2 regions of the Marinomonas sp. 63XJN7_7_ISO-PGPR-S23-202 genome follow, and region 2 is predicted to be linked to the other one. Evidence: riboswitches for the same ligand, from Rfam matches in the RefSeq annotation. Region 2 holds a riboswitch; the other holds the start of a gene.
What was found. A riboswitch is a leader RNA that binds a small molecule or an ion and turns the genes downstream of it on or off. The one in region 2 is predicted to bind FMN.

Region 1: linked by a shared signal. The riboswitch ahead of AC0VYG_RS07075 (6,7-dimethyl-8-ribityllumazine synthase) and the one ahead of AC0VYG_RS01750 (DMT family transporter) in region 2 are both predicted to bind FMN.

What each region holds. Positions count from the first base shown of each region.
Region 1 covers NZ_CM149677.1:1,543,277-1,547,478, reverse strand. Annotated here, with positions in the region: gene cobJ (precorrin-3B C(17)-methyltransferase) at 1-481, opposite strand, end outside; gene AC0VYG_RS07080 (MliC family protein) at 773-1,132, opposite strand; FMN riboswitch at 1,492-1,655, shown strand; gene AC0VYG_RS07075 (6,7-dimethyl-8-ribityllumazine synthase) at 1,799-2,305, shown strand; gene cfa (cyclopropane fatty acyl phospholipid synthase) at 2,675-3,892, shown strand; gene AC0VYG_RS07065 (leucine-rich repeat-containing protein kinase family protein) at 4,032-4,202, opposite strand, start outside.
Region 2 covers NZ_CM149677.1:379,184-383,385, reverse strand. Annotated here, with positions in the region: gene AC0VYG_RS01755 (MFS transporter) at 1-527, opposite strand, end outside; gene AC0VYG_RS01750 (DMT family transporter) at 634-1,569, opposite strand; FMN riboswitch at 1,739-1,917, opposite strand; gene AC0VYG_RS01745 (PA0069 family radical SAM protein) at 2,006-3,088, opposite strand; gene AC0VYG_RS01740 (MATE family efflux transporter) at 3,239-4,202, opposite strand, start outside.

The sequences.
Region 1 (4,202 bases), 1.2 Mb from region 2:
CACATGCGTGCAATCGTTTATCAATGGTTTCCCAAGGGGTGAGTAAGTCTGATAATGAAATCGTACAGAAATCGTGCCCCAGCATCGCGCCTACTCGGCTGGCTCCCGCCTGCATGGCGGAAATGCCTGGGATGACTTCAATGTCCACGTCCAGCCATTCAGGGTGGTTCTCTTTGCCTTGCAATTGCCAATCCAGCAATTCAAATACCAAGGTCGCCATGGCATAAATACCAATATCGCCACTGGAAATTAAGGCGGTATTTTTACCTTGTGAGGCTAGGTCCAGTGCTAAACGCGCCCGTCCAATTTCTTCACCTAAAGGCAAGTTATGAAACGTTTTACCCGCACTCAGCTCACCTAATAAATCCAAATAATAGCCGTAAGCCACCCAATCACTGCATACGGATAGCGCTTTTGTAGCATTGGGGGCAACTAAACCAAGGTCACCAGGTCCCATGCCCATTATAAATAGTTTGCCCATTACATCTCTTTATTATCGTCAAGTGCACTTTATTATGACATGCACTCTATCAGTAAACGCCCTTAGAGCACGGAGCGCTTGTTGAACATAGTGAAACACCCAAGGGATGAGTAGGACGTTATTGTACACTTGATGGGAATAAGACGGGATGAAAAGACTCAGTTTTATCGTGAGAGATATTCAGGTAGGTAACACTACCTAAGCGTCCACATAAAAAGAGCGACTGGATCAGAAAAACATGATACGACCAGCCTTTTATTAATAGTAGAAAACATAGAGGCTAGCGTCGAATTAAGATTCGACGCGAACTAACTGACATTTAACTTCTTTAAGATCATCAATTTCGATGGCGGCTTTATTTTTTTCGGACCAAAAAGACACATCTTCTCCCAGATAATAGGCGCCAGAAGCGCTGATCGCGTGGGTTAAGTGATAATGTTTGTTTTGCCAATTCAACAGTGCCTCTTCACCATGAAATTGAATTTCCATAGGCTCCCCTTCACAAAGATAATAGACAACATTCGTCTGGGTATCGATCTGCGATACCTCATTATCTTTCACTTGCTTAGGTGGTGGCGTACTGCACGCCGTTAGCCCTAACATTAAACACACCATCATACTGTTGCGTATCGATAACATCTTGATTCGCATAGAGACTCCGCTCAAATTCTTTGGCTCACACGTTCATGGCCACTCATAAAATCCTGCAGCTTGGTATATGCCAAACTCCCTGTTTACTGTGTACTAAAGCCCATCTTAAGCTTACTAGACAGGTATTCTGTGAGAATAAGCCGATTGCTGACGTCGATTTTACCGACCATCACTAACACAGTACAAATTATAGCTGACCACGGGGTCAACCACTACAAAATAGCGTTTATTTACAATACACCCTCCCCTTTACCGACACAGGAAATGTCAAACAAAGTGGATAGATCAACATTTTTACCATCAATCTCTTTGCAAAAAACCATGAAATCCGTATATTCTCAGGTACCGGATGTATCCGGTTTCGTTCTCGGGGCGGGGTGCAATTCCCCACCGGCGGTATAGAGACAACTCTAAGCCCGCGAGCGCTCAGTATTGGTTATATTTATTATAGACGATACTGAGGTCAGCAGATCTGGTGAGACTCCAGAGCCGACGGTAATAGTCCGGATGATAGAGAGCGCGTCAGACAAAGTTTCTATAGTCAATGTATCTTTGGATCTACTAAAGTAGAATCCAACCACAACTATCCTTATTAAAGATAGCTCATTGTATGAGTTATTTGTCTGTCCGTTCGCCCTGATTCACTCGTTTTTAGGAAAGTAAAAAATGAATCAGAGCTCAACGAATGTCATAGACTTCAATCCAGCAAAACAACGTATTGCCTTTATCCATGCTTCTTGGCACAGCGACATCGTTTTAAAATGCCTTGAAGGCTTTAAAACAGAAATGGCCACTCGTGGTTACAACCTAGACAACATTGATGTTATCCCTGTGCCAGGCGCCTATGAAATTCCACTACAAGCGAAATTATTAGCCAAAAGTGGTCAGTATGCCGCAATCGCTGGCAGCGCCTTAGTGGTGGATGGTGGTATTTATCGCCACGATTTTGTCGCGCAAACCGTTTGTAGTGCCTTAATGCAAGTCCAACTTGAAACAGAGGTTCCCGTCTTAACGGCGGTGTTAACGCCCCATCATTTCCATGAACATGATGAACACTCCAACTACTACAAACAACATTTTGTGAAAAAGGGCATAGAGCTTGCCAATGCGTGCGATGAGGCAATCAAACTCACAACCAATGCAAAGCAGTCACTAAGCCAACACAACGGATAGGTAGAAACGACTAACTAGAGAGCCCCCTCATCCATAGCGCATTTGTCTGTACAAATGCGTTTTTTTTCGCAGCAAGTACCGTAAAACCGCCTCGCAAATGCCCCTTTAATTGATTCAAACTTTACCATTTCGTGCAATTAGAAAGGATTTTAAATAATCTGTAAAGATGCTATTTTTACCAGATAAAAGAATATAACTACTTTTGTCTTGCTTTTCTCGTCATTTGACAACACTTTTCAGCTTGATAAGATTTGCCAATAATCTTAATAGTATTCTTGAGTCTAGGCTTTATTTTTCAAAAGATTATTATAAAAAAAATGTTTCCGATTTATATAAAACCATATCAGACAATATGATAAGGAGATTTAAATGGGTGCCACAACAGAACAGCTCAACGAAGAAAACACCATGTCACATAACAGTGAGAGCAACGAGCAAACGCTACACTCTTCCACGAAAGCTGCTTTTTCCTCTCCTGTCGAAAAATGGATAGCCACCAACCTTGAAAAAGCCGGTATTGTTATTAATGGATCAAAACCTTGGGATCCACAAATACATAATACGGCTCTTTGGGACAGAGTCATACGTCAGGGGTCTCTCGGTCTAGGAGAAGCCTATGTGGATGGTTGGTGGGATTGCGAACAAGTTGATGAATTTATCTCTCGCATCATCAGCTCCCAGTTAAATGAGCAAGTCACTGGACGCTGGGTTATGCTACGTCACTGGCTTATGGCCACTCTGTTCAATCGACAATCCGAGAAAAGAGCCTATCAAGTTGGTGAGCAACACTATGATGCCGGCAATGATTTATATCAAGCCATGCTGGATCCAACAATGGCCTATTCGTGCGGCTATTGGCACGAAGCGAAGACTCTACATGAAGCACAATTAAATAAGTTGCGCTTAATCTGTGAAAAAGCACAGCTCAAACAAGGCGAATCGGTTCTCGAAATTGGCTGTGGCTGGGGGAGCTTTGCCGAAATAGCGGCCAAAGAATATGGCGTTAGCGTGACGGGTGTGACCATTTCGAAAGAGCAAAAAAAATTAGCGGATGAACGCTGCCAAGGCCTGCCCGTCGATATCGAACTAAAAGACTATCGCAGCATGGAGGGCCAATATGACAAACTGGTTTCCATTGGTATGTTCGAACACGTAGGGCCAAAAAACTACGATACTTACATGAGTACCGCCCATCGTTTAATGAAAGACGATGGCACATTTGTGCTTCACACCATAGGCGGCGACCAAAGCAAAAGTGGCACCGACCCGTGGATCGATAAATACATTTTCCGCAATGGTGTGATTCCATCTCTGAAACAAATCAGCGAATCAGTAGAGCCGTACTTTGTTATTGAAGATGTACACAATTTCGGACCCGATTACGATAAAACCTTAATGGCATGGCATCAGAATTTTGCCGCGGCCTGGCCTGAACTGAAAGACCAGTACAGTGAGCGTTTCTATCGTATGTGGTCCTACTATTTGAAAGTGTGCGCTGGCGCATTCAGAAGTCGTTCATTACAACTTTATCAAGTTGTTCTAAGAAAACGCTTGGATAGATTACCGCGCTACCACAGTGTTCGCTAATGAGATAATCGGCATAAAAGCCCTGTATAAAATAAGCAGAATAAACCATGTCGATAGCACTCAATTCATAGAACAGACAGTCTAACGAATCTTTATTATTCGTTGGATGTCTGAGTCTATCGTTATTGAGCCTCTTATATCACACCACCAACGACAACATATCCTCAATAAAAAAGTCCAAAGAACGCTGCTCGATACGTTCAATCCCTCTTTGCTGATGCTCAGGCAAGTTGGCATATTTTGAGGCCGCGCCAAAATCACCAAATAAGATATGTCCTTCTGCATTAATCAGGACATTATGAGCATACAA
Region 2 (4,202 bases):
AGCACCCCATGGACAAGCAAAAGCCCCTGTAGACCATAGGCACTCAGCAATTTATTGCCTAGCCAACCAGTTATAGCAAACGCCACCCCAAAGAAGGTACCCCACAGGCCCATGGTAATAGAACGGTGTTGGGGCGCACTTAATCGCGCAATCATGGTTGGCGCAGCCACCACGACACCTAACTGCGACATGCCTTCTAATACGCGAAGTACCAGCATTGTTATAAAGGATGGCAAAAAGGATTCAAGAACGGACAGCAAAGAACCAATGGCTAGAGCACCCACTAACACATTGAGATACCCCATGCGCCCTGCGACCACACCTGCAGACGCCCCAAAAATCAAGCCGACAATCCCCACCACAGAAATCAACGCCCCAGTCCAAGCAGGCCCGGCTTGATAATGAGTTAACAGTTCATCATAAGAAATGGAAAACTTCGCGAACTGCATCGCCGCCGCCACCCCAGAAACCCATAATAAAACCACCTCAAACCAATGGGTTTTCTGAGGCTGCGCCATGTCAGACATAAACTCTTCCTTTTTAACGTATTCATTCCAATGGGAATACGCCTGTGTAATGGATCAAAAAGCTCGCCATTATACACAATATAAGATGTCTCAATAACCACTCAAATTAAGCTTGTTGAGCAGGCACCGCTAAAGGTGGCGCTTTCAAGTCTCGCAGACGAAGCCCCACATTCCCCAAAATTAACATGATCGCCCCAATAATCTGGTAGCTGGTTAAGCTCATATCTAAAAAGAACCAGTTAATACCTGCCGCAAAGACAGGAAACGACATTTCTGCCAAGGTAGCAAATTGTGCGGGGACGGATTTTAATCCCTGATAATAAAACCACATACCAATCAGACCACTGAGTAATGCCATCACCACGACAAGCCCGACTTTCGTCATGGGCATGGCTACCAGGCTAGACGGCATCATCATGGCTAAAGGCACCAGTACACACAAACCGGATAAAAAGCGTCCTGACAGGATGGCGTTGGCAGGCACCCCTTGATAAGAAAGGTACTTACCACATACGGTAGCAGCGCCCCACGCAGCAACAGCAATTAAGGTAAATCCATAGCCTTTTAAAATATCAATATTGTTATTGGTATAGTGCCACTGAGCGCTACCAAGGGAATGAATATCTGGCCACATCATGACAAGACTGCCCGCTAAAATCACCACCGCCCAGCGCACAAAATGCCCACGTATACGCTCTTTTAAGAAAAAATAAGCCAGTAAAATCGCGACAATGGGTTGCAGTTTTTGCAGCAAAATAACCACTGTCGGGTTGAGGTAGTGAAAAGCTTGGGTAAACGCCAAGGTGCCCAACGCCGACCCGACACCGCCAATAAAAAATAAGCAGCCAAACGAGGTGCGTGATAAATGCCGAAAGGCATAACGGTGACGAAACAATAACGGGCTGGTGACTAACACCAAGGTCAGATGTTCCATCAGAACTATCTGTAAAGTGGAAAACCCCGCGTTTAGAAGGGGGTAACGAATGAGAGTATCTAATGCCCACGTGAAACACGCGATCATAATAAACAATGTGCCTGCCATCTTGTTTGTCTCCTAAAATTAAGATGCACAGGGGTGATGAGGAATATACCAAACAAAGCAGTACTTCACGCTCGTCATACACGACGCCTAAAGCACGCATACCAAAGCCGGATGACCATCATTTAACGGCGTAGCCTTAAACGACTTTCATCAAGCATTAGTCTATCTGGTCGATCTTCTATCATCCGGACTATAACCGTCGGCTCTGGCGTCTCACCAGATCTGCTGACCCTTTTTCCTGCATCCTCCCTTAGGAGATCATCTGAAAAAGGCGCTCGCGGGCTGATTACGAAGCATGGCTTGTAATATACCGCCGGTGGGGAATTTCGCCCCGCCCCGAAGTTCGATTTAGTAACATTCTATTGGTAAATAGAGTGAGCTATTACTTTACCGCGACACATCCAGACAGACAACCACAAAAATTTGATCGAATGTATCAAAACAATGAAAACTGATCCCCTACTTTGGCTGGCACAGTAAACTGACTGCAATCAAACCGACTCAATCGTTCATCAGACAATCCATATTTGCGTCTTGCTAAATGAAAACGTTGGTTAATGATATCGGCAAACAGACCTTCCCCTGTCATGCGCTTACCAAAGCGACTGTCGTATAGCTTGCCACCGCGCATGTCCATAATACGCTGCAACACATGGGAAGCTCGGTCGGGATAATGCTGTATCAGCCACTCTTCAAACAATGGCGCAACTTCATGGGGCAAACGCAGCATAATGTAGTGAATAGATTGGGCTCCAGTGTCTGCTGACGCCGCAACAATCTGTTCCATCTCATGATCATTGATAAACGGAATCACCGGTGCCACCAGAACAGTCACGGGAATGCCCGCCTCACGTAACGCTTTAATCACCTGCAAACGCGTTTTTCCTGAGGCGGTTCTGGGCTCTAGAATACGCTTTAAATGATTATCTAACGTCGTCACACTGATTGCCACGTGCACCAAATGCTTTTGAGCCATCTCAGTGAGAATATCTAAATCACGCAGAATCAAGGTACTTTTGGTAATTAAAGACACAGGCTGACCATAGGCCAAACACACGGACAACAGCTGGCGAGTTATTCCCAGTTGCTTTTCTATTGGTTGGTAGGCATCGGTATTGATCCCCAACGCAATCGGCTCACAACGATAGCTCGGATGAGCAAGCTCTTTCTCAAGAAGCGCCGCCGCATTCAGCTTTGTGGTTAACTTGGTTTCAAAATCCAGCCCTGGTGATAAATCCAAATACGCGTGGCTTGGCCTTGCAAAGCAATAGACACAACCATGCTCACAACCTCGATACGGATTCACCGACAAGGTAAAGGGAATATCCGGGGAGTTATTACGGGTGATAATCGTCTTAGCCGTTTCGTAACGAACTTGTGTTTTTGGCGATGACGTTTCGAGCGCCTCGACAGAGACATCATTTTCGTCCACTTCCACTAAGGTAATGGCAAAACGCCCTGCTAGGTTGCTCGCTGTACCACGACCTTTTATGGGTTTATTGGCAGAAAAATCAGACATAATAGCACCCCAATATACTGTATATAAATACAGTATATTTTATTTATGCTATTCTAGCAAAAACGATTAATGAGGGGCGGTTAAAGTGAGCTAAACTGACCTGCTAAATGGAATGACCTTCTCGTATCCTGTCACGCTTAATCTTCCCCCTTAAGAGGTCACGGCTGCTTTTTTGATCATCTGAGTGTTCTCACCGCGATGCTGTTTCATCAGAGCCTTTAAGTTCATTAATAGCATAGGTAATACAATCATTGTGAAAGCGATGTTTGATAACGGGACCGACAACCATACGCCTTCAATACCCAAAAACCTTGGCAAAATAAACAAGAAAGGCAATTGCACGATCATGTTTCCGACAGAGACAAACAAGGCTTGACCGCTTTTTCCTACCGCCACAAAGTAAATCGACGCCATAAATAAGAAGCCATCTAAAAATAACGCCATCAAATGCAAGCGGATACCCACTTTGGTGGCTTCAATCAAAGATCCATTAGCACCAGAAAAAAAGTGGGTGAAAAATTCAGGAAAGAGATTCAACACAATGACCACAACGACACCGGAACCAACCGTTACTGAAAACGCTAACTTTACCGTTTGGATAATGCGTTGGTACTGCTTCGCCCCCAAGTAATAGCTCACTGGCGGCTGCAAGCCACTCACCAAGCCTTCGGCAAAAAAGTAATAGCAACTGGCTAAATATCCAACGATGGCGAACGCTGCCAATTGTGTTGTGTCCCCATAAGTCATAAATAACCGATTATGCAGAGCGATGATAAAACTCATATAGATAAACATCACCAAGTTCGACGAACCAAGCTGCATGATCCTTTTAGCGATGTGTTTATCAAATTGATTCAGGGATAAAACAGTTTTTGCTTTAGGCGAGGTAAAATATTGTAAGCACAAAATGCAGGTAGCCAGCTGAGCGATCAAGGTTGCCACGGCCGCCCCTTTTAACCCCATTCCTAACATCCCTAAAAAGACATAGTCCAAAACAATGTTCAATAATGCTCCGACCACAATAAAGAGCGTCGCCATGTTCGGACTATCGTCATTTCGTACTAACATGGGCATGGCACTGGCGCCAATGGAAATTAACGCACCATAAGACATA